Regions from separate parts of the Pseudoduganella sp. jia 12 genome, predicted to be linked through region 1. Evidence: predicted binding sites of a transcription regulator. Region 1 holds the regulator's gene; the other holds the start of a gene.

Evidence for each region. Region 1 encodes LexA, which represses DNA repair genes until DNA is damaged. Its sites were predicted from a motif close to ACTGTATNNNNATACAGT; they were not measured.
Region 2: a site for LexA is predicted at 2,894-2,911, ahead of dinB (DNA polymerase IV). Genes of this name have one in related genera too.

Annotation. Positions count from the first base shown of each region.
Region 1 is NZ_JBUXKP010000013.1:109,434-121,364, forward strand. It holds gene trpA (tryptophan synthase subunit alpha) at 1-480, shown strand, start outside; gene accD (acetyl-CoA carboxylase, carboxyltransferase subunit beta) at 685-1,557, shown strand; gene folC (bifunctional tetrahydrofolate synthase/dihydrofolate synthase) at 1,707-2,993, shown strand; gene ACY65G_RS25430 (SPOR domain-containing protein) at 3,001-3,981, shown strand; gene ACY65G_RS25435 (CvpA family protein) at 4,002-4,505, shown strand; gene purF (amidophosphoribosyltransferase) at 4,545-6,065, shown strand; gene ACY65G_RS25445 (cystathionine gamma-synthase family protein) at 6,206-7,447, shown strand; gene ACY65G_RS25450 (pepsin/retropepsin-like aspartic protease family protein) at 7,451-8,314, shown strand; gene lexA (transcriptional repressor LexA) at 8,426-9,142, opposite strand; gene rpsF (30S ribosomal protein S6) at 9,457-9,843, shown strand; gene priB (primosomal replication protein N) at 9,858-10,148, shown strand; gene rpsR (30S ribosomal protein S18) at 10,181-10,471, shown strand; gene rplI (50S ribosomal protein L9) at 10,505-10,957, shown strand; gene ACY65G_RS25480 (replicative DNA helicase) at 11,251-11,931, shown strand, end outside.
Region 2 is NZ_JBUXKP010000008.1:290,815-302,745, forward strand. It holds gene ACY65G_RS19485 (methyl-accepting chemotaxis protein) at 1-1,620, opposite strand, end outside; gene ACY65G_RS19490 (porin) at 1,638-2,729, opposite strand; gene dinB (DNA polymerase IV) at 2,955-4,106, shown strand; gene ACY65G_RS19500 (hypothetical protein) at 4,110-4,679, opposite strand; gene ACY65G_RS19505 (recombination-associated protein RdgC) at 4,973-5,869, shown strand; gene ACY65G_RS19510 (asparaginase domain-containing protein) at 6,040-6,525, opposite strand; gene ACY65G_RS19515 (L-asparaginase) at 6,737-7,489, shown strand; gene ACY65G_RS19520 (D-2-hydroxyacid dehydrogenase family protein) at 7,515-8,519, opposite strand; gene ACY65G_RS19525 (phosphoenolpyruvate carboxykinase (GTP)) at 8,930-10,792, shown strand; gene ACY65G_RS19530 (ankyrin repeat domain-containing protein) at 10,910-11,431, shown strand; gene ACY65G_RS19535 (ZIP family metal transporter) at 11,540-11,931, opposite strand, start outside.

The DNA of each region.
Region 1 (11,931 bases):
GAGCGCATCGGCGTGGACGAATTCGTCGAGCAATCCCGGGCGGTGGGTGCCGATGGCGCGATCGTCGTCGACTACCCGCCCGAGGAGTGCGAGGCGTTCGCCGCCAGGATGCGTTCAGCCGGCCTCGACCTGATCTTCCTGCTGGCGCCCACGTCGACCGAGGCGCGCATCGCGCAGGTGGCCAAGGTGGGCAGCGGTTTCTCGTACTACGTGTCGCTGAAGGGCGTGACCGGTGCGGGCAACATCGATACCGCCCAGGTGGCCGAGCGCATCGCCGCGATCCGCCAGCATGTCAGCCTGCCCATCGGCGTGGGCTTCGGCATCCGCGACGCCGCCACGGCGAAAGCACTGGCCGGCGTGGCCGATGCCGTCGTCATCGGCAGCCGGATCATCCAGGAAATCGAAGCCGCCGAGCCGGAGCAGGCTCCGGCCGCCGTACAGGCATTCGTCGCCGGCATTCGCAAGGCGCTCGACGAATAAGCCACTAAAGTCCAGCCCGTGTTGTCGGACCATGATCCGACTGCCTGGCAGCCGGGCTATTGCCCGGCAACACGGGCTCGGCAGTATGTCTTCCACACCGCAAAAAATCAGACGTGCGTGCGGAAAATTGCCAAAGTTGAATGTTCGACACGACAGGCATAAACGGCTACACTTCGCCCCTAAGTTAGAGCAACAGGAGAAAATATGAGCTGGTTGGAAAAACTGCTTCCTCCGCGCATCCAGCGCTCGGAGGCTGCCGCTCGCAAGACGATGCCCGAGGGCCTGTGGGTGAAGTGCCCCTCCTGCGAGGCCGTCCTGTACCGTACCGACCTGGAGTCGAACCTGCATGTGTGTCCGAAGTGCGACCACCACATGCGCATCCGTGCCCGCGAGCGCCTCGATGCGCTGCTCGACGCTGGCGGCCGCTATGAAATCGGCCAGGAAACGCTGCCCGTCGATACGCTGAAGTTCAAGGACAGCAAGAAATACCCGGATCGCCTGAAGCAGGCGCTGGAAGCGACCGGCGAGACCGATGCGATGGTGTGCCTGGGCGGTTCGATCATGAGCCTGCCGGTCGTCGTGGCGTGCTTCGAATTCGAATTCATGGGTGGTTCGATGGGTTCCGTCGTCGGCGAACGCTTCGCCCGCGCGGCCCAGGTGGCGCTCGAACAGAAAGTGCCGTTCATCTGCATCACCGCCACCGGCGGCGCGCGCATGCAGGAAGGCCTGCTGTCGCTGATGCAGATGGCCAAGACCACGTCGATGCTGACCAAGCTGTCCGAAAAGAAGCTGCCGTTCATCAGCGTGCTGACCGATCCCACGATGGGCGGCGTGTCCGCGTCGTTCGCCTTCATGGGCGACGTGGTGATGGCCGAGCCGAAGGCGCTGATCGGCTTTGCCGGCCCGCGCGTGATCGAGAACACGGTGCGCGAAAAGCTGCCGGAAGGCTTCCAGCGCAGCGAATTCCTGCTCACCAAGGGCGCGATCGACATGATCGTCGACCGTCGCAAGATGCGCGAGGAAATCGCGCGCCTGCTGGCACTGCTGCAGAACCAGGCCGCTGAAGTGCTGGCATGAAAATGCCGGCATGATCGTCGTCGCCTGACACTGCCGCGGCAACGCGGCACGACATGAAACGGGGCCGGGTCCGCAAGACCCGGCCCCGTTTCATGTCGTGCGCTAGAATCACGTCTTTGCGCTAATCCCTCCGCTTTTCTCCAACCGACATGTCAACCCCGACCACCCTGCCAGAATGGCTCGCGCTGCTTGAATCGCGCCACGCCGAAACCGTCATCAACATGGGCCTCGACCGCGTCCGCGCCGTCAAGGAGCGCCTGCAGCTGCAATTCACCTGCCCGGTGATCATGGTGGCCGGCACCAACGGCAAGGGGTCCACCTGCGCGATGCTGGAATCGATCCTGCTGCGCGCGGGCTACCGCGTCGGGCTGTACATCAAGCCGCACTTCCTGGACTTCAACGAACGTGCCCGCGTGAATGGCGACCTGGCCTCCGATGCCATGCTGGTCGAAGCGTTCGATGCCGTCGAGGCCGTGCGTGGCGACACGCCGCTGACGTATTTCGAGTTCACCACGCTGGCGATCATGCACCTGATGAGCAAGTCGCAGCTGGACGTGGCCATCCTCGAAGTGGGCCTGGGCGGCCGGCTCGATGCCGTCAATATCGTCGATGCCGATGTCAGCATCGTCACGTCGGTGGACATCGACCACGTCGACTACCTGGGCGGCACGCGCGAGCAGATCGGCTTTGAAAAGGCCGGCATCTTCCGGCCGGGCAAGGCGGCGATCTGCAGCGACCCGGTGCCGCCGCAGGCGCTGGTCGACCACGCGAATGCGATCGGCGCGGACCTGTGGCTGATGGGCCGCGACTTCAACTATTCGGGCGACAAGCAGCAATGGAATTACGGTGGCCGTGGCCAGCGCCGCAACGCGCTGGCTTACCCGAGCCTGCGCGGCGCCAACCAGCTGCTGAACGCATCGGCCGCGCTGGCCGCGCTGGAAGTGCTGCGCAACGAGCTGCCGGTCGGCGCGCAGGAGGTGCGGCACGGCCTCGTCACCGTCGAGCTGCCGGGCCGCTTCCAGGTGCTGCCGGGCCGCCCCAGCGTGATCCTCGATGTGGCGCACAACCCGCATGCGGCGTCGGCATTGAACCAGAACCTGGGCAATATGGGCTATCACCCGTACACGTTCGCCGTGTTCGGCTCCATGCACGACAAGGATATCGATGGCGTCATCAAGGCCATCGGCGGCTCGATCGACCACTGGTGCCTGGCCACGCTGCCGTCGCCGCGCGCCGCGTCCGCGTCGGAACTGGCTGCGAAAGTGCAGGCTACCGTGCCCGATCCACATGAAAAAACCGTCAATGTCTTCGATACGCCTGCACAAGCTTTTGCAAATGCAATGAGCCGGGCGGGCGAGAATGATAGAATTGTGGTCTTTGGCTCGTTCCTGACGGTGGCTGGTGTCATGGCCGCCCGCAAATCCTCCCTCCACTGATTGATACATGGGCTTGTTCTCGAAATTCGGCAAAAACAAGCAGCAGTCCCCAGAAGACAGCGGCTACTACCGGGCCGCGGATGACCGCGCCATCACGGAGCGAGCCCGCTCCAAGCGTGCCTCGTCCGCCGACGCGGGCACCGGGGCGCCCCGCACCCGTGTCCGCAAGGAAGCGGCGGACCCCGTGCTGCCCGAAAAGAAGCGCGCGCGCCGCCGCCTGGTCGGTGCGATCGCGCTGGCCCTGGCCGTGGCGATCGGCCTGCCGATGGTGCTCGACTCCGAGCCCAAGCCGCTGGCGAACGACATCGCGATCCAGATCCCTCCGAAGGACAAGCCCGACAGCCTGAAGGCCGATGCCGAGCCGGCCGCCGATGCCGTGGCGGAGGCCGCCGCCGATGCCGCCATCGACGCCAAGACGGCGCAGGCCGAAGCGCTCGACCAGAGCGAGGAAATCGTCGAGCCGGAAGACAACACGCCGGTGGTCTCGCCGCCGCCGCGCCCGCTGCCGAAGGTCGAGCCCAGGGCCGAAGTGCCGAAGCTGGCCGAGCACAAGCCCGAACCGAAGCACGAGCCGAAGGTGGAAAGCTGGCACGAGCCGAAGCCGAAGCCGGAGCCGAAGAAAGTGGCCGAAGCCAAACCGGAACCGAAGAAGCCCGAATCGAAGCCTGACCCGAAGCCCGAAGCGAAGCCCGTTCCGAAAACGGATGACGCCGCGCGCGCATTGGCGCTGCTGGAGGGCAAGGCCGCGCCGGCCCCGGCCGACTCGGGGCGCTTCGTGATCCAGGTGGCCGCACTGGCCGCGAAGGACAAGGTCGAGGAATTGCAGGGCAGGCTGCGCGATGCGGGCATCAAGTCGTTCACGCAGAAATCGCCGTCGGGCGAATTGACCCGCGTGAAGGTGGGGCCGTTCGGTAGCCGCGAGGAAGCGGAAAAGGCCAAGGCCAGGCTGCAGAAGATCGGCCTGTCGGGCAGCCTGAGCCCGGCCTGACGTGACGCTGTGGCGCTGCCGTGACGATTCCCGCTGTAACGATCTTTGACTACGTGGTGCTGTTCGTGCTGGGCACGTCGACCCTTGTCAGCCTGCTGCGCGGCCTGATGAAGGAAATGCTGTCGCTGCTGGGCTGGGTCGTGGCCTTTGTGATTGCCAACGCCTATGCCGCCGAACTGGCCGCCATGCTGCCGCCAGCGATCCCCGGCGAGGTCGTGCGGCTGATCGTCGCGTTCCTGGCACTCTTCATCGGCGTGCGCATCCTGATGGGCTTGCTGTCGATGGCCGTGTCGGCCCTTGTCGAGGCCGGTGGCATGTCGCTGGCCGACCGCGGCCTCGGGGGGCTGTTCGGGCTGGGGCGCGGGCTTGTAATCGTGCTGGCGGGCGTCATATTGTGTGGCATGACGTCGATCCCGCAGCAGTACTTCTGGCGGGAGGCACTGTTCTCCCCCTATGCGGAAACGGGCGTGCGCACCGTGAAACCGTTCCTTCCCGCTGCCGTGGCGCAGCACGTGCAATTTTAGAATTTCTTACTCAAGCAGCACCCTGTTCAGGAGCACAATATGTGTGGCATTGTCGGCGTCGTTTCCCATCAACCTGTCAACCAGCTGCTGTATGACGCGCTGCTGCTGTTGCAGCATCGCGGCCAGGATGCGGCCGGTATCGCAACGAATCACAGCAGCATGTTCTCGATGCACAAGGCCAATGGCCTCGTGCGCGACGTGTTCCGTACACGGAACATGCGTTCGCTGATGGGCAATTCGGGCATCGGCCACTGCCGCTACCCGACGGCCGGCTCGTCGTCGGAAGAGGAAGCGCAACCGTTCTATGTCAATGCACCGTTCGGCATCACGCTGGCGCACAACGGCAACCTGACCAACTGGGAACAGCTCAAGACCGAGATGTTCAAGAACGACCGCCGCCACATCAACACGGACTCCGATTCGGAAGTGCTGCTGAACGTGCTGGCGCACGAGATCATGCGCGCCACCACCGGTTATTCGCTGGATGCGGGCACGCTGTTCGACGCCGTCACGGTACTGAACCGCCGCGTGCAGGGCGGCTATGCGGCCGTGGCGCAGATCGCCGATGTCGGCCTGCTGGGCTTCCGCGATCCGCACGGCATCCGTCCGCTGTGCCTGGGCATCAATGAAACCGAGCACGGCACCGAATACATGCTGGCGTCGGAATCCGTGGCGCTCGAAGGCGCCGGCTTCCGCTTCGTGCGCGACGTGGAGCCGGGCGAAGCCGTGTTCGTCGATGCCGACAACAAGCTGCATGCCCGCATCTGCGCCGACAATCCGTCGCTGAACCCGTGTGTGTTCGAGTACGTGTACCTGGCCCGGCCCGATTCCGTGATCGACGGCGCCTCCGTCTACAGCACCCGCCTGAAGATGGGCGAATACCTGGCCGAGAAGATCAAGCGCGAAGGCCTGGCGGACGATATCGACGTCGTCATGCCGATTCCCGACTCGTCGCGTCCGGCCGCGATCCAGCTGGCGCTGCGCCTCGGCAAGGAATACCGCGAAGGCTTCATCAAGAACCGCTACATCGGCCGCACCTTCATCATGCCGGGCCAGGCACTGCGCAAGAAGTCCGTGCGCCAGAAGCTGAACGCCATCGGCGACGAATTCAAGGGCAAGAACGTGCTGCTGGTCGACGACTCGATCGTGCGCGGCACCACCAGCCGCGAGATCGTGCAGATGGCGCGCGACTCCGGCGCGAAGAAAGTGATCTTTGCTTCCGCCGCGCCGCCGGTGCTGTACCCGAACGTGTACGGCATCGACATGCCGACCCGCGACGAACTGATCGCCCACGGCCGCACCGTCGAGGAAGTGTGCAAGGAAATCACGGCCGACGCGCTGGTCTACCAGGACCTGGAAGACCTGAAAAGGTCGATCTCGGACGTCAATCCCGCACTGACGAGCTTTGAAGCGTCGTGCTTCGATGGCAAGTACATCACGGGCGACATCTCGGCCGATTATCTGGACCGCATCGAGCAAGCGCGCCACAATCCGAAAGAAAAAGTCGAGGACGCCGCGCGCAACCACCTGAACCTGAATGCGGCCATGACCGAAGCGTAAATCACGGGCTCCTCGCGGAGCCCTTTTTATTGCCCGAAATCTTGGAACGTTTCCCAAAACCGGGGTCAGACCCCGGTTTTCGGAAACATTTCCTGAAACCGGGGTCAGACCCCGGTTCTTGGCAACTATTCTGATAAGACATGAACGACAAGAAAAACTACGGTTTTACCACCACGATCCTGCACGGCGACCGCCAGAAGACCATCGAGCAGGGTTCCTTGCACAAGCCCGTCCACACGTCGGTCGCGTTCGGCTATACGGATGCGCGACAACTGGCCTCGGTATTCCAGGGCCGCGAGCCGGGCTTCCGCTACGGCCGCCAGGGCAACCCGACCGTGTCGGCGCTGGAAGAAAAAATCAACAAGATGGAAGACGGCGTCGCCACGCTGTGCTTCGCCACGGGCATGGGCGCGATCGGCGCCGTGTTCCAGGCACTGCTGCGGGCCGGCGACCACGTGGTCTCGTCGTCCTTCTTGTTCGGCAACACCAACTCGTTGTGGCAGACGGTGGCCGGGCAGGGCGTGGCCGTCGATTTCGTCGATGCGACCGATGTGGCGAATGTCGAAAGCGCGCTGCAGGACAATACGCGCATCGTGTTCGTCGAAACGATCGCCAATCCGCGCACCCAGATCGCGGACCTGGAGCGCATCGGCGCGCTGTGCGCGGCAAAGGGCATCCTGTACATCGTCGACAACACGATGACCACGCCTTACCTGTTCCGTCCGAAAGCGGTGGGTGCCGGCCTCGTCATCAATTCGCTGACGAAATCGATCGCCGGCCACGGCAACGCGCTGGGCGGCAGCCTGACCGATACCGGTACCTACGACTGGAACCGCTACCCGAACATCTTCGAGAACTACAAGAAGGCGGCGCCGGCGATGTGGGGCATCACGCAGGTGCGCGCCAAGGGCTTGCGCGACTTCGGCGCTTCGCTGGGCCCGGAAGCTGCGCACCACATTGCCGTCGGTGCCGAAACGCTGGCGCTGCGCATGGAGCGCACGTGCGCCAATGCCAGGGCGCTGGCCGAGATGCTGGAAGCCGATCCGCGCGTGGCCGCCGTGCATTACCCGGGCCTGCCGTCGCACCCGCAGCACGCCATCGCGACCGACCTGTTCAAGGCCCATGGCTCGCTGTTCAGTTTTGAACTGCAGGATGGCATCGACTGCTTCGACTACCTGAACCGCCTGCGGATCGCCGTGCCCGCGTCGAACCTGGGCGACACCCGCACGCTGGTGATCCCGGTCGCGCACACGATCTTCTACGAAATGGGAGCCGAGCGCCGCGCGTCGATGGGCATCGCCGAATCGCTGATCCGCGTATCGGTGGGCATCGAGGATACCGATGACCTGGTCGACGATTTCCGCAAAGCGCTGGATGCATGAGGCATGAGGCAGCACTGGATCGGTGCCGCCGCCGCATTGGCCACGCTGTTTGCCGCCACAGCCGCGCAGGCTGAAGTCTCGGTGCCGCTGGCGCTGGAAAAGGGCATCCCCGTGGCGCAGCTGGCCATCGCCGGCAAGGTCTTTCCGTTCACGTTCGACACCGGTTCGTCCCGTACGCTGCACCTGACGCGCGACGTGATGGCCGAGATACCCGGCCTGAAACTCACGGGGCGCAAGTTAAGAAGCGCCGACCTGACCGGCGAGGTGCGCGAGGAGGAGGAGTTCGTCATTCCCGACCTCGTCGTCAACGGCGTATCGTTCGGCGAGGTGACGGGCGTGTCGTACGAGGCGTGGGGCCTGCACATCGGCGATGGTGCCGGGCTGCCGCCGCACTCCGTCGTCGGCCTCGGTCTCTTTGCCAGGCAGCCTTTCGTGTACGACCAGTCCGCCCGCACCTTGCGCTTCGGCGCGCCACTCGATCCGGGCCCGGGCTGGCGGCCGCTTCCTTATGAGCGGGTGCATGAAGGCATCGTCGCGACCTTGTCGAATGACCGGGCCCGCTATCGGCTCGTGTTCGATTCGGCCGCCAGCATCTCGATCGCCAAGCCGCAATCCGTGGAAAAGCAGGGAGACAGGCCGGCCCCGTGCGACGCGTTCGGGCCGGACAAGCCATGCAGCTTCGTATCGGTCTCGCTGCCCGGCGGGGCGGCGATCACGCCCTACCTGATGCCGTTGCCAGGCTTCTTCCAGCCAGACGGCATCCTTGGCGCCGACTTTTTCGGCCAATATGCGATCCATGTGGACCAGGCCAGGGGCAGGGTGGCGGTGCGGCCGACGGGAGGGCAGGTTCGTGAGGTTGAGCGATAAGGCAGGCGCCGCGACACGGTCGCAGCGCTGCATGATGTGGATGGTGCCGGCCAGGGCAGCCGACATCAGGCGCCGTGCCCGCCCTTGCAAGCGGGCGCGACAGAAGGGATGTCAGTGCCAGGCGCGCAGCAGACCGACCGCCAGGCCTTCCAGTGCGAATTCATCTTCGGGCTTCACGGTAATGATCTTGAAGTCCGGGTTTTCCGGCAGCAGTTCGATCGTGGAGCCGGTGCGGCGGTAGCGCTTCACCGTGACTTCGCTGCCGATGCGGGCCACGACGATCTGGCCGTTCTTGGCACTGTCCACCTTCTTCACCGCCAGCAGGTCGCCATCCATGATGCCCACATCACGCATCGATTCGCCGCGCACCTTCAGCAGGAAATCGGGTTTCGCGGAGAACAGGGCCGGGTCGACGCTGTAGGTTTTTTCCAGGTTTTCCTGCGCCAGGATCGGCGAGCCGGCAGCCACGCGGCCGATCAACGGCAGCTGCATCAGCAGCGCCGCCGGCACCTGCGGGATGTAATCGGTACCATGCGCGGTACCATGCGCGGCCCCATGACCAGAACCGGGTGCACCCGCCGGCGCCGATGGCCCCGACGCGGCCCGCGCGGCGCGGTCGCCCAGCAGGCGAATGCCGCGCGACGTGCCGGCCGTGATTTCGATCGCACCCTTGCGCGCGAGCGCCTTCAGGTGCTCCTCGGCCGCATTGGCCGATTTGAAACCCAATTCGGCGGCGATCTCGGCGCGCGTTGGCGGGAAGCCGGTGGTGTCGATGGCATCCCTGATCAGGTTGAGAATTTGTTCCTGCCTTGCGGTGAGCTTGATCATGGTGCGATGAGCTGTAAAGAATAGCTGTGGATATAGACAGTCTGTATTTTTGTACAGTGTCTGTGCGAATGCAAGAGGAAACACGATTCAGGCGCAGAAATATTTCATGAAAACCGGCGGCAAGCGCCAATTTGCGGGAAATGTTGCAAAAAACCCGATGCTCGTTACCCGTTTGCACAGCCCTTGCGAGCCCGTCGGCGCCCAGGCTGGCGGCTAGCCAGCGCTCAAAATACCTGCTATGCTTGCGGGCTTACCTCTTCCCACACCCGTCTTGACGCCGGGGTGGGCTATCAACAGTCCTTAAGGGAGTTTGCATGCGTCACTACGAAATCGTATTTATCGTCCATCCGGACCAGAGCGAGCAAGTGCCCGCGATGATCGAACGTTACAAAGCCAGCGTGACCTCGCGCGGCGGTAACGTGCACCGCGTGGAAGACTGGGGCCGCCGTCAAATGGCGTACTCCATCCAGAAACTGGCCAAGGCACACTACATCTGCCTGAACATCGAGTGCGACAACGACACTCTGGTCGAACTGGAAACCGCGTTCAAATTCAATGATGCCGTGCTGCGTCACCTGACCGTCAAGCTGAAGAAAGCGGAAACCGCTCCTTCGCCGATGATGAAGTCGGTCCAGCGTGAAGACGCCGCCAAGAGCCACCGCGCTGAAGCCGCGGCCGCTCCGGCAGCTGCTGCAGCCTAAATCCTGGAGTCTTGCTGAACGAGCTGAAGTTCACTGGCCTGATCACCGAGCGGGAAGTCATACGTTATACCCCCGCCGGGCTGCCGATCGTGAATGCAATATTGCAGCACAGTTCGCAGCAGATCGAGGCAGGCATCGCCCGCCAGACGGAATTTGAAATCGCCGCGCTTGCCGCGGGAGAGATTTCAGGCCGTTTCAGCAGCGCGCCACTGGGAGGGGCCTACGAATTCTCGGGGTTCCTCGCCAGGAAAAGCCGCAACAGCAAGAGCCTGGTTTTTCACATCATTGATTTTCGTGCCGCGTGAAGCGACACAATATTTAAATACAGGAGCCTAAAATGGCATTCGGTAAAAAGTTCGACAAAAACAAAGCCAAGCTGAAAGAAAAGCGCAAACAGCAGAACCCGCTGTTCAAGCGTAAGAAGTTCTGCCGCTTCACCGCCGCTGGCGTTGAGCAAGTTGACTACAAAGACGTCGACACCCTGAAAGATTTCATCCAGGAAAACGGCAAGATCATGCCGGCACGCCTGACCGGCACGAAGGCGCACTACCAGCGTCAAGTGGATACCGCGATCAAGCGCGCGCGCTACCTGGCCCTGCTGCCGTACACCGATCTGCACCACGCCTAATCGGCAGCAGTACAGATAGAACTGGAGAACATTATGCAAATCATTCTGCTGGAAAAAGTTATCAACGTCGGCAACCTGGGCGACGTGGTGAAGGTCAAGGACGGCTACGCACGTAACTTCCTGATCCCGCAAAAGCTGGCACGCCGTGCCACGACGGCCGCCGTGGCCGAGTTCGAAGCCAAGCGCGCCGACCTGGAAAAAGCCGCCGCTGAAAAGCTGGCAGCCGCACAAGGCCAGGGCGACAAGCTGAACGGCATGACCGTGACCGTGTCGCAAAAAGCCGGTGTCGATGGCCGCCTGTTCGGCTCCGTCACCAACTTCGACATCGCCGAAGCGCTGACCAAAGCCGGCTTCGCCGTGGAAAAAGCTGCCGTGCGCCTGCCGAACGGTCCGCTGAAGACCACCGGCGAGCACCCGGTGTCGGTTTCCCTGCACACGGACGTGGTGGTCGACGTGACCGTCGCCGTCGTGGGCGAAGCTGCTTAATTACCGGGATATTTCCTCGGTAAGATCGTCGTACATTAAAAAAGCCGGGTTCGCCCGGCTTTTTTATTGCCGGCGCCGGCGTCGCGAGGCCCTGCATGCAGCCCGCGAACCGCACCCGAAGCATGTGTCGGAACGCGCTGTTTCGCTGCCGCGTGAAGGGCGACAGGCCTGACATTTGGCTGCTATAACAGAGCTGCGAGGGTGTCATCGAGCTGTCACAAAGCTGCCTCCAGGGCAGCGATCTTGCCAACCATTATGAACTCTGGCCTGCTTATGCAGGTATAATGCGCGCCATGAATGCCCCATCCGACCCGCAAGTCGATTCCCTCCGTATCCCGCCACATTCCATCGAAGCCGAGCAATCGGTCATCGGCGGTTTGTTGCGCGATAACGCCGCCTGGGACCGCATCGCCGACTTCATGCACGCGGAGGATTTCTATCGCTACGACCACCGGATCATCTTCGAACAGATGATCCGCCTGATCAATGGCGGCAAGCCGGCGGACGTGATCACCGTGTTCGAAGCACTGACGATGCTGGGCAAGGCCGACGAAGTGGGCGGCCTGCAATACCTGAACGCGATGGCGCAGAACACGCCGTCGGCGGCGAACATCCGCCGCTATGCCGAGATCGTGCGCGACCGCGGCGTGCTGCGCAAGCTGATCACCGTCGCGGATGAAATCTCCGGCAACGCGTTCAGCCCGCAGGGCAAGGAAGTCAAGCAGATGCTCGACGAAGCGGAATCGAAGATCTTTGCGATCGCCGAGCAGGGTTCCAGGGGCTCGCAGGGCTGGACAGCCGTGCAGCCGCTGCTGACGCAGGTGGTCGAGCGCATCGATGAACTGTACAGCCGCGACAGCGGCAGCGAGATCACGGGCGTGCCCACCGGATTTGCAGACCTGGACAAGATGACGTCCGGCCTGCAGCCGGGCGACCTGGTCATCGTCGCGGGCCGTCCGTCGATGGGCAAGACG
Region 2 (11,931 bases), on a different contig from region 1:
GGCGGATGCCGGCGGGACCGTCGGCCGCACCGGGGACGAAACGGCGGGCGCGGGGAAGGCCGGCGCGACGGCGCGGTCGTCGATGCGGAATGTGGAGATCGCGGCCACCAGGCGCTGCGCCTGCTCGCGCATGCTGGCGGCGGCAGCGGCCGCTTCTTCGACCAGCGCGGCATTCTGCTGCGTGGCGGTATCCATCGTGGTGATCGTGGTGTTCACCTGGGCGATGCCGGAACTCTGCTCCTGGCTGGCGGACGCGATGTCGTTCATGATGTCCGCCACCTGCTGTACCGACGTCACGATACGGTCCATCGTGGTGCCGGCCTGGTCCACCAGGCGGCTGCCCGCGTCGACCTTGTCGACCGAATCGTTGATCAGTTCCTTGATCTCGCGCGCGGCGCTGGCCGAGCGCTGCGCCAGGTTGCGCACCTCCGATGCCACCACCGCGAAACCGCGGCCCTGTTCGCCGGCGCGCGCCGCTTCCACCGCGGCGTTCAGCGCCAGGATATTGGTCTGGAACGCGATGCCGTCGATGACGCCGATGATGTCGACGATCTTCGACGAGCTTTCCTTGATCGAGCCCATCGTTTCCACGACCTGGCTCACCACCTGGCCGCCTTCGTTCGCGTGGTTGGCGGCCGAGACCACCAGCTGGTTCGCCTGGCGCGCGTTTTCCGCGTTGGCCTGCACGGTGGACGTGAGTTCCTCCATCGACGATGCGGTTTCCTCGAGGCTGGCCGCTTGCTGCTCGGTGCGGTTGGACAGGTCCATGTTGCCGGAAGCGATCTCGGCCGCCGCGGTATTGATCGTGTCGGTGCTGTCGCGCACCGTGCGCACGGTGCCGGTCAGCGCCGCCGTCATGTCGCGCAGGGCGCCCAGCAGGCGGCCCATCTCGTCCTTGCGCGTGGTGACGATCTGCGCCGTCAGGTCGCCCGCCGCCACCGTTTCGGCGATCTGCACGGCTTCGCTGACGGGGCCGGTAACGGAGCGCGTGATCAGCCAGCCGATCACGGCCGACACGATCGTGGCCACCACCAGCAGCACGATCATCAGCGTGGTGGCCGATTTCGCCGCCGCCGTCGCCGCTTCGGCATCGTGCGTCATCAGGTCGCGCTGCTTTTTCAGCAGTTCGTCGAGGTGGCGGAAATACACCGTCTGCGCCGGGATTACACGGGCGAACATGGCTTGCACCGCACCTTCGCGGTCGCCGCCGCGGTATTGCGCGATCGCCTTGTCGAGCAGTTCCTTGTACGCGTAATACGCGGTGTTCTGCTGATCGAACACGGCGCGCACATCCGGTGTCAGGTCGGACTTCGCCATTTTCCCGGCCGAGACGCCGCCGGCTTCGTCCGCCTCGGCCATCTGGCGCAGGAATTCCTGCGTCTGCGCCGCGTCCGGCGTCAGCATCGCATTGCGCACCGCCTGCGCGCCCCGATTGACCTGGCTGCGCATGTCGTTGAGCAGCGTGACCTTGACATAGCGGTCATTCACGAGCTGGTCGGTTCGCGCGGCCACTTCCTGGATACGGCTGATGCCGACGAGCGACATGATGAACATGATGACGATGGCCACCGCGAAGCCGAGGGCGAGACGGGCGCCGATGCGCATGTTGGAGAGGTTCACGATCGAGTTCCCTTCGGTCAGAGTGAGTGGCGCACGCCAATGCCATAGCTCATGGCGGAAGGCAGCATGGTGATGCGGTCGCGCATGGCGACCGAGTACAGGTCGGTGCGTTTCGACAGCCGGTAGTCATAGCCGAGCGATGCCGTGCGGCGCGAACGCTCGTTGCCGAACAACGTGCCTTCGCGGAGGGTATCGGCCACGTCGAACAGCACCGCGCCGGGGCCGGCGGGCACTGCGAAGCCCAGGCTGACGGTGCGGTCGCGCAGCCCCTCGGCCCCGGCCGCGTCGTTGACGGTGCGCTGCCAGGTGCCGTACAGCTTGATGCGCGTGAAATCGTAGGTGGCGCCGACGAACACGGCGCGCTGCCCGTCCAGCAATGCGTAGTTCACCGGGCTGCGCGTGGGGTCGATGATGGCGTTGCCCGCATTCGGGTTGCTGACGCGCACGCGATGCACGAACGCGGTCAATGCCAGCGGGCCCCTGTTGACCATCGTGCTGACGGCCAGGTTGTTGCAGTCCGCGTTGCCGGCCTGCTCGCCGGCCTGGTAATGCAGGCTCGCACGCGCGCCGCCGAACGACGGCGTGGTGTACACGACCTGGTTGCTCCAGCCGCTGTCGCCGGCGTTGGTGGAGGCCCAGGTGCGGGTGCCGAACGGCCCGGTGGGCACGTAGGAGTGCAGCACCAGCGGCGAGAAGGTGAACGAATCGCCGAACGGGTTGAACAGGATGTTCGGCAGGAAGCTGGGTGCCGAGGCGCGCCCCACCTGCAGCCGGCCGAGGCGGCCCACGAGGGCCACGTTGGCATCGCGCGAGAACAGGTTGTCGCCGCCGAAGCGGCCGGACGTGCCGGTATCGGTCTGGAAAAAGCCGGTCAGGTAAAACTCCGCGTACAGGCCGTCGCCCAGTTCTTCCTTGCCGCGGAAGCCGAACCACGACGTGGTCATGCCGCCGCTGCCAAGCACCGTGGTGCGGGCGGCGTCGCCGCTGTTTTTCATCGAACCCACGAAGGCATCGACACCGCCCATGATCGTGACCGACGTTTGCGCCGCGGCGGGCAGGGCGCAGGCCAGAAGGGGAACCCAGCAATAAAGACGGAGTCTGGCAGCCATGTTCGCGTGCGTGGTTGAAAGACCCGATGGTACGCGCCTTCCTCCCGCGCACGATACTTGTGCATTGCTACTGTTGCGTAAATACGATGGATAAAAAAGCACTAAGTGATTGAAAAATAAACCAATTAATGCAACGCGCCAGGCGCTGGCGGAGCGTGGTGCACACTGGATATAATCACAGTGTCCGCGCCTTGCGCGCTATCTGTACAAGTCCGCCGATCAGTCATGCTACCGCCGCGCCGCATTGCCCACCTCGACATGGATGCGTTTTTCGCATCGGTGGAATTGCTGCGCTACCCGGAACTGCGCGGCCTGCCCGTGGTGGTGGGCGGCGGCTCGCGGCACCAGCCGGTGCTGCAGCCGGACGGCACGCGCCGCTTCGCGAAGCTGCGCGACTACGCGGGCCGCGGCGTCGTCACCACGTCTACCTACGAAGCGCGGGCGCTCGGCGTGTTTTCCGCGATGGGCACGATGAAGGCGGCGGCGCTGGCGCCCGAGGCGATCCTGCTGCCGACCGATTTCGAGTCCTACAAACGTTATTCGCGGCTGTTCAAGGCCGCCGTGGCGGAGATCGTGCCCGATATCGAAGACCGCGGCATCGACGAGATCTACCTCGACCTCACCGATCACCCGGAAGAAACGCGGGCCCTGGGCATGCGGCTGAAGGCGGCCGTGAAGGAGGCCACCGGACTGACGTGCTCGATCGGCATCGCGCCCAACAAGCTGCTGGCGAAGATCAGCTCGGACCTGGACAAGCCCGATGGCCTCACCATCGTGTCGCTGGACGACGTGCCGGCGCGTATCTGGCCGCTGTCGGCAAAGAAGATCAACGGCATCGGCCCGAAAGCCTATGCCAAGCTGACATCGCTCGGCATCGAAACGGTGGGCCAGCTGGCGCAAGCCGACCCGAAGCTGTTGCAGGAACACTTCGGCCTCAATTCCGCCGAGTGGCTGCACCGCGTGGCGCACGGGCATGACGAGCGCGAAGTCGTCACGCGGTCCGATCCGAAGGGCGTGAGCCGCGAAACCACGTTCGAGCGCGACCTGCATGCGAAACATGACCGCGACACGCTGTCCGAAATCTTCACGCGGCTGTGCACGCGGCTGTCCGAAGACCTGCACCGCAAGCGCTACGCCGGCCGCACCGTGGGCATCAAGCTGCGCTATGCCGATTTCCGCACCGTGACGCGCGATGTCACGCTGCCGTCGCCCACGGCCGATGCCGCCATGATCCGGCGCGCCGCCGGCGAATGCCTGCGGCGCGTGCCGCTGGAGCAGCGCCTGCGCCTGCTGGGCGTGCGGGTCAGCGCGCTGGTACCGCTCGACGAGGCCGAGCGGTACAGGGCAGGGGAGCAGGGAGAATTGTTTCCGGGGTGAGGACTACGGTATGGGGGCAATGCGAAGGTTGGATAGCACCGCTTCGTACCATTGCGGCGTGACATTACCAGCCAGCGTGTAGATCTTGTCTCCACCGTCGATGACGATCTGCACGTATTGCGTATCGCCCGGCGCCGCTTCGATCCAGTACACATGCAATTTGCCGTTGAAAGCTTTCGAATACCTGGCGGCGCGCTCAACGCCCTCCGCTTTCCAGGCTGCGGCGTAACGTTCATCACTGCCCAGCTTGTCAAAGAACTGTCGTGCACCGGTAACCCGGTCGATCGTGGAATATTTCCCGATAACCTTTTCCCGGCTGGTGGCAAACAGCAGCAGTGCCCGGCGCGGGCCGCCTGGCGGCAGGAAGTGCAGGCCCGATGCATCGGCGAAGGAAAACAGCCGACCCATCATTGCAACCGGCAAACGCATCTCCAGCTCCTCGAACTGAATCGTCATGCATCCCTGGCAATTGGTGGGCTCCGGCCATGGACGCACCTCCAGCCCGGTGGCCGCTGCAGCAGAAAAGGCAAATGCCCACGCTGCCGACAGGATGACGATCCGGATGCGGATCATGCCTGTATCCTGGACTGTGCCGACGCAAGGCCCCTGGATGCGTTCTGTTCACGTGCCATCCCATGCCTCCATCGAAGTAAGAAAATGTGTGCTCACTCGACATTAGTCGATGGAAACTAATCACACTTGCCCGTACTCAAGCTTCAGCGTCAACGCGATGGACGTCCAACCAGCATCTGTGTGCATGAGAGCCTCCGGTGCATCACGATTCCGCAGAAAATCGCGATGGTTCGCCTGCCCGACCGGGTGTAAAATGCTGAGCTTTGCAACGCGTAAAACAAGGTCATTTGAGCATGTGGTTCAAGAATCTACAGATCTACCGACTGCCCGCTCCGTGGGCGTTCGCTCCCGAAAAACTCGATGAGGCACTGCGCCCCGCGGCGTTCACGCCGGCCAGCAGCAACGAGATGCTGCGCCAGGGCTGGGACTCGCCGCGCGGTAACGAATCGCTCGTGCACGTGGTGAACGGGCAGATGCTGCTGCTGCTCGGCACCGAGAAGAAACTGCTGCCGTCGACCGTGGTCAACCAGGTCGCAAAGGCCCGCGCCGCCGAGATGGAAGAACAGCAAGGTTTCGCTCCCGGCAAGAAGGCGATGAAGGAATTGAAGGAGCGCGTGCACGACGAACTGCTGCCGCGCGCGTTCACGATCCGCAGCAATGTGTGGACGTGGATCGACCCTGTCAATGGCTGGCTGGTTGTCGACGCGGCCAGCCCGGCCAAGGCGGACGACGTGATCAAGCTGCTGCTGAAGGCAGTCGACCGCATGCCGCTGGAAAGCCTGCGCGTGCAGCGCTCGCCGGTCGGGGTCATGACAGCCTGGCTGCAGGAAGACGAAGCGCCGGCCGGCTTTACCGTCGACATGGATACGGAACTGCGCGCGACCGGTGAGAGCAAGGCGGCCGTGCGCTATGTGCGCCACACGCTGGAACCCGAGGAAGTGCGCCGCCACATCGCCGCCGGCAAGCAGTGCACGCGCTTGGCCATGACGTGGGAAAGCAAGATTTCGTTCGTGCTGACCGAATCGCTGGCGATCAAGAGCGTGAAGCCGCTCGACGTGCTGAAGGAAAACGATGCCGTGACCCGCAACGACGACGAGCGTTTCGACGGCGACTTCATGCTGATGACGGGCGAACTGTCGCTGCTGCTGAGGGACATCGTCGAAGCACTGGGCGGCGAAGCCACCGCCTGACCCGCACGGCAGGGCCGCCAGCCGGCCCTGCCGTCTGCCCGCGCTTTCGCGCCGGCCTTCCCGTACCAACTTCCCCGCGCTACATTCCCGGCACTACATTCCCGGCACGACATTCCCCGCGTTACATTCCGAATTACATCCCCGAATTACACCCCGAATTACACCCCGAATTACATTGGCTGGAACACGCCGGCCGCCCGGTTTTTCTGCACGTTGTCCCACGCGAAGATGCGGCCGTTCATCGCGACATACACGCCTGCCGGCAGCGCCTGCGCGACACCGCAGGCGAAGCCCAGGTTGAACAGGGCGTCGGAGCCGTCGATCTCGTAGGGAATCATCGCGCCGGTGAACACGATTGTCTTGTCCAGTGCGGCGGGGCCGAGCACCGCGGCGGTTTCCTTCATCGTGTCGGTACCGTGCACGATGACGATGGCCCGTTCCGGCGCAGCCTGGCAGGAGGCCAGCACGCGCTCCCGGTCGGCATCCTGCATGTCGAGCGAATCGAGCAGAGGCAGCAGTTCCAGCTCGACGGGCGCGGTGATGCGGGCGCGGGCGATGGCCGCCGGCAGGTGGCTGTCGGCGAAGCCCAGTGTGCCGTTCAGTTCGTTGTAATGCTTGTCGAAGGTGCCGCCCGTGGCGATGATGCGCAAAGTCATGGTGTTTCGTAAAAAGTTGCAGGAATGCTCAATGATAGCCCGCGCCCGCGTCGCACCGTCAACAAAAAACTTTGTTGACACTCGTCTGGCATGTTGTCACGTCGTTGAGTACACTAGTGGGTCACTTGGCAACGGCGCGGAAATACACGCTTTTAACCTACGATCAGTCGCCAGGTGACCCACCAGGTTCTTTGCCCATTTCGCCATGACCGTGAAAACGCCCGCCCCGGGAACCGTCATCTTCCATCGCCACCGCGGCTATGGCGTGATCACGGCTGTCAATTTGCTGACCGGGTGGATCTCCGCCCGTTTCGGCAGCGAGTCGCGCACGCTCGACCTGAACCTGTCCACCGACGAAGTGCAATACGCCGACGGCGAAGCGATCCTGTTCCGCCGCGCGCCACCCGACCGCATGCCGCATGCGCGGCTGATGGCGATGGTGCGCGCGCTGCACCAGGCCGGCTACCAGAAGCTCTACCTGTATGCATGGCCCAAGCCTTCCGGCCTGCACTGGCGCTGGCACCTGTTCACCGGCCAGCGCGACTGGATGCAGCGTTCCTGGCGCGAGGGCTGGTATGGCTCGGGGGCCGACTACAACGTCAATCCCGTGATGGGGTGGGGCGACTCGCCCGGCGCCACCACGGAGGAACTGATCCATGCGCTGGCGAAATTCGATCCGCAAGGCCTGGCGCAGGCGCTGGGCAAGGATGAGGACCACACGGCGTGGTTCGCCGGCGTGTGCGATGCGCTGCTGCCCGGCTATATGTACAGCCTGGACATGCAGCGCCCCGCCGGCGCGCCATTGACGGACATGCCGCCGGTGCCGGTGGTACCCGTGCGCGCCGGGCTGGCGCCTTACAGCGGCCCCGTCATCGGCTGGCCACCCGGCTGGGCCGGGCTGTGGTCGAAGGTGCATGCGATGCCGGCACCGCGCATCAACCTCACCGGCATTCCGGAAGCCTGATTTCCCCGGGGCTCAGCTGTAGGGCTCAGCCCTTGTTGCGCAAGTGATTCCGGTAGTCGGGGTTGAGGATCGTCCTGCACTGTCCATCGAAGAAATCGACGAGGTTCTGGAAGGCGTGGCTGAAGTACAGCTCGTAGCTGTCCTTTTCCACGTAGCCCAGGTGCGGCGTGGCCAGCACGTGCGGCATGCGCAGCAGCACCGAGTCGGCCGGCAGCGGCTCGTTTTCAAACACGTCCAGCGCCGCGGCGCCGGGGCGGCCTGACCTGAGTGCCGCTTCCAATGCGCCCTCGGCCACCAGTTCGGCACGGCTGGTGTTCACGAACAGCGCCGTCGGCTTCATCCGCGCCAGGTCTTCCGCGCCAACGATGCCGCGCGTGGCATCCGCCAGGCGCAGGTGCAGGGTCAGCACGTCCGCTTCCTCGAAGAACGCTTCGCGCGAGGGTGCCGCCGCATGGCCGTCGGCCACGGCTGCCGCGCGGCTCGCGTCGCTGCCCCAGACCATGACCGCCATGCCGAACGCCTTGCCATAGCCGGCCACGAGCTTGCCGATCTTGCCGTACCCCCAGATCGCGAGTGTGCGGCCTTTCAGTACCGTGCCGAGCGTAGTGAATGGCTGGCTGGTCGACGCCGTCTGCCAGGTGCCGTCCTTCAGGTTGGCGGCATAGGGAACGATCTTGCGCTGGGCCGCCATGATCAGTGCCCACGTCAGCTCGGCCGGTGCCACCGGCGAACCCGTTCCTTCCGCGATCGCGATGCCGAGCTCCGTGGCGGCGGCCACGTCGATATGCCCGCTGGCCTTGCCTGTTTGCGATATCAATTTCAGGTTCGGCAACTTGGCCAGCACGGCCCGGTTCAGTGCCGTGCGTTCGCGGATCAGCACCACCGCATCGAATGGCGCCAGCCGGGCAGCGAGCTGGCCCAGGCCCCGCGTGGAGTGATTGAATACTTTTACGTCATGACTGTCGATAAGTGAAAAGCAGTCCAGTTCATGCACCGCATCCTGGTAATCGTCGAGTATGGCAATTTTCATGGGAGTTAGACGAATTTCCTTTTTAATTGGTAGCTAGTTAACGGGATTGTGAATATCTCGAATAGCTTACTACTTTAGTCAACCATTTTTCCTACATTTTTGTCGGAAAGCTTTTAGGGCGGGTGTACAATCGATCAAGCCGTTGAGCGCCGCAGTGTGCTCCGGCAAATATTCGTTCCACTTACTCGTTCCAACTCCCGTTGTAGCGCTCACAATAGCGCCGGGAGCGCGCCCTTGATCTCGCTATCGGGCGCACCGACAGACCGCCGTACCGCCGATGCATTTTCATGCACTTCCGCGCGCAAGCCAAAAGCTGACGACGATCCTGCCATCCGAACGACACACGGGGCAACGCACGTGAGAACAGCGCGGAACGAGACAGAATTCTTTATTGCATTGGAGGTAGTACCATGAACCAACCCGTGATGGAGGGCATCGCCGCGATGAACGCGCCAGCTTACATCAAACATCAAAAGCTGATCAATTGGGTGGCCGAAGTGGCCGCGTTGACCAAGCCCGACCGTATCTACTGGTGCGACGGCTCGCAGGAAGAGTATGACCGCCTGTGCGCCGAGATGGTGGCTGCGGGCACGATGAAAAAGCTGAACGCGGAAAAGCGCCCGAACTCCTACCTGGCGTGCTCCGATCCCACCGACGTGGCGCGCGTGGAAGACCGCACGTTCATCTGCTCGGCCAACAAGGAAGAAGCCGGCCCCACGAACAACTGGATCGACCCGACCGAAATGCGCGGCACGCTGAACGGCCTGTTCGATGGCGCCATGGTCGGCCGCACGCTGTACGTGGTGCCGTTCTCGATGGGCCCGCTGGGTTCGCCGATCGCGCACATCGGCGTGGAACTGTCCGACTCGCCGTACGTGGCCGTCAACATGCGCATGATGACGCGCATGGGCAAGGCCGTGTACGACGTGCTGGGCGAGAACGGCGACTTCGTGCCATGCGTGCACACCGTGGGCGCACCGCTGGCCGCCGGCCAGAAGGATGTGGCATGGCCTTGCAACAAGACCAAGTACATCGTGCATTTCCCGGAAACCCGTGAAATCTGGTCCTACGGTTCCGGCTACGGCGGCAACGCGCTGCTGGGCAAGAAGTGCTTTGCGCTGCGCATCGCGTCGAACATGGGTTACCAGGAAGCGCAGCAGGGCGGCGCCGGCTGGCTGGCCGAGCACATGCTGATCCTGGGCGTGGAATCGCCGGAAGGTAAAAAGCACTACGTGGCGGCGGCGTTCCCGTCCGCCTGCGGCAAGACCAACTTCGCCATGCTGATCCCGCCCGCATCGTTCAAGGGCTGGAAGATCACCACGATCGGCGACGACATCGCCTGGATCAAGCCGGGTGCCGATGGCCGCCTGTATGCGATCAACCCGGAAGCGGGCTACTTCGGCGTGGCCCCGGGCACGAACGAGAAAACCAACTCCAACTGCATGGCTTCGCTGAAGGAAAACGTCATCTTCACGAACGTGGCGCTGACCGACGACGGCGACGTGTGGTGGGAAGGCATGACGAAGGAAGCGCCCGCGCACCTGATCGACTGGCAAGGTAAAGACTGGACGCCGGCTTCCGGCACCAAGGCTGCGCACCCGAACGCGCGCTTCACCGTGTCCGCCGTGCAGAACCCGGTGATCGACCCGGCCTGGGACGACCCGGCCGGCGTGCCGATCTCGGCCTTCATCTTCGGCGGCCGCCGTTCCACCACGGTGCCGCTGGCCACCGAGGCGCGCGACTGGGTCGAAGGCGTGTACATGGCTGCCACGATGGGTTCGGAAACCACCGCGGCCGCCGCCGGCCAGATGGGCGTGGTGCGCCGCGATCCGTTCGCGATGCTGCCATTCATCGGCTACAACATGAGCGAGTACTTCCAGCACTGGCTGGACCTCGGCAAGAAAGTGCAGGCGGCCAACCCGGCGGCGCTGCCGAAGATCTTCTGCGTCAACTGGTTCCGCACCGACGAGCACGGCCACTTCGTATGGCCTGGCTTCGGCGACAACATGCGCGTGCTGAAGTGGATGCTGGAGCGCATCGAAGGCACGGCCGGCGGCATCGAAACGCTGTTCGGCACCACGCCGCGCTACGGCGACCTGCACTGGGACGGCATCCCGTTCTCGCCGGAAGAATTCGAGACGATCACGTCGATCGACAAGGATGCCTGGCGTGAAGAGCTGAAGCTGCACGCCGAACTGTTCGACAAGCTGGCGTACCGCCTGCCGCAGGAGTTGCTGGCCAATAAGGCCAAGCTGGAGCAACGCCTGGGCTGATCCGGCTTCGGGGAATGTACGGCAAGCGCGCACCGTGAGGTGCGCGCTTTTTTTACGCCCGCCGCGACTGCCGCCAACACGGTATGCTGTGGCCTGCCGAACCACCAGGAGCATTGCATGAACCATCCCGATCCCAATCAGCTCGACGACGACACCCTCGCGTTCGCCCGCAAGGTCTTCCAGATGGCCCGCGGCGGCGAAACGGAAGCGCTGGCCACGCTGCTGGAGCAGGGCATGCCGGCCAACCTGCGCAACGAACGGGGCGACAGTTTGCTGATGCTGGCCAGTTACAACGGTCACCCCGACACGACCAGGGTGCTGCTCGAGCGCGGTGCCGACCCGGAATTGCAGAACGACGCCGGCCAGAGCCCGCTGATGGGCGCCGCGTTCAAGGGTGACCTGGCGATCGCCACGCTGCTGCTCGATGGCGGCGCGCAGCCCGACGGACCGGGGCGGGATGGCAAGACGCCTTTGATGTTTGCCGCGATGTTCAACCGCGTCGACATCGCACGCCTGCTGATCGGGCGGGGCGCCGACCCGTTCGCCGCCGATGCCGCCGGCGTGTCGATCCTGGAAGCGGCGCGCAGGATGGGAGCTGCCGATACCGCGGCGCTGCTGGAATCGCTGCCGCCGCGCTAACGGCTTGAGGCCGGTCTCCACCTTGGCCTGAGGCCGGCCTCCCACCCTTGGCCCGAAGGGCGGTTTCCATCCTTGGCCTGCAGCCCGGTCGCGTCTCTGGCCGGAGCGTCAGGCACCGCCAAGCTTCGACAGTGCGAACGCGGCCAGGAAACCGGCAACGGTGATCAGGCCCGCATAGTCATGCGCTTCCTCGAACGCTTCGGGGATCATCGTATCGACCAGCATCGCCAGGATGGCGCCGGCCGCCACGGCCGTGGTGGCTGCGATCACGGCCGGCGAAAAGCGCTGGAATGCCGAATACCCGACCAGCGCCGCCGCGCCCGATGCCAGCGCGATGCCACCCCAGATGCCGAAGATGTACCGCACCGAACGGCCCGCCCGCTTCATGCCGGCGGCGCTGGAAAGCCCCTCCGGAATATTCGACAGGAAGATCGCCGCCACGGTCACGGTACTGACGGCCCCGCCTTTCAGCAGCGACAGGCCGATGACGATCGATTCCG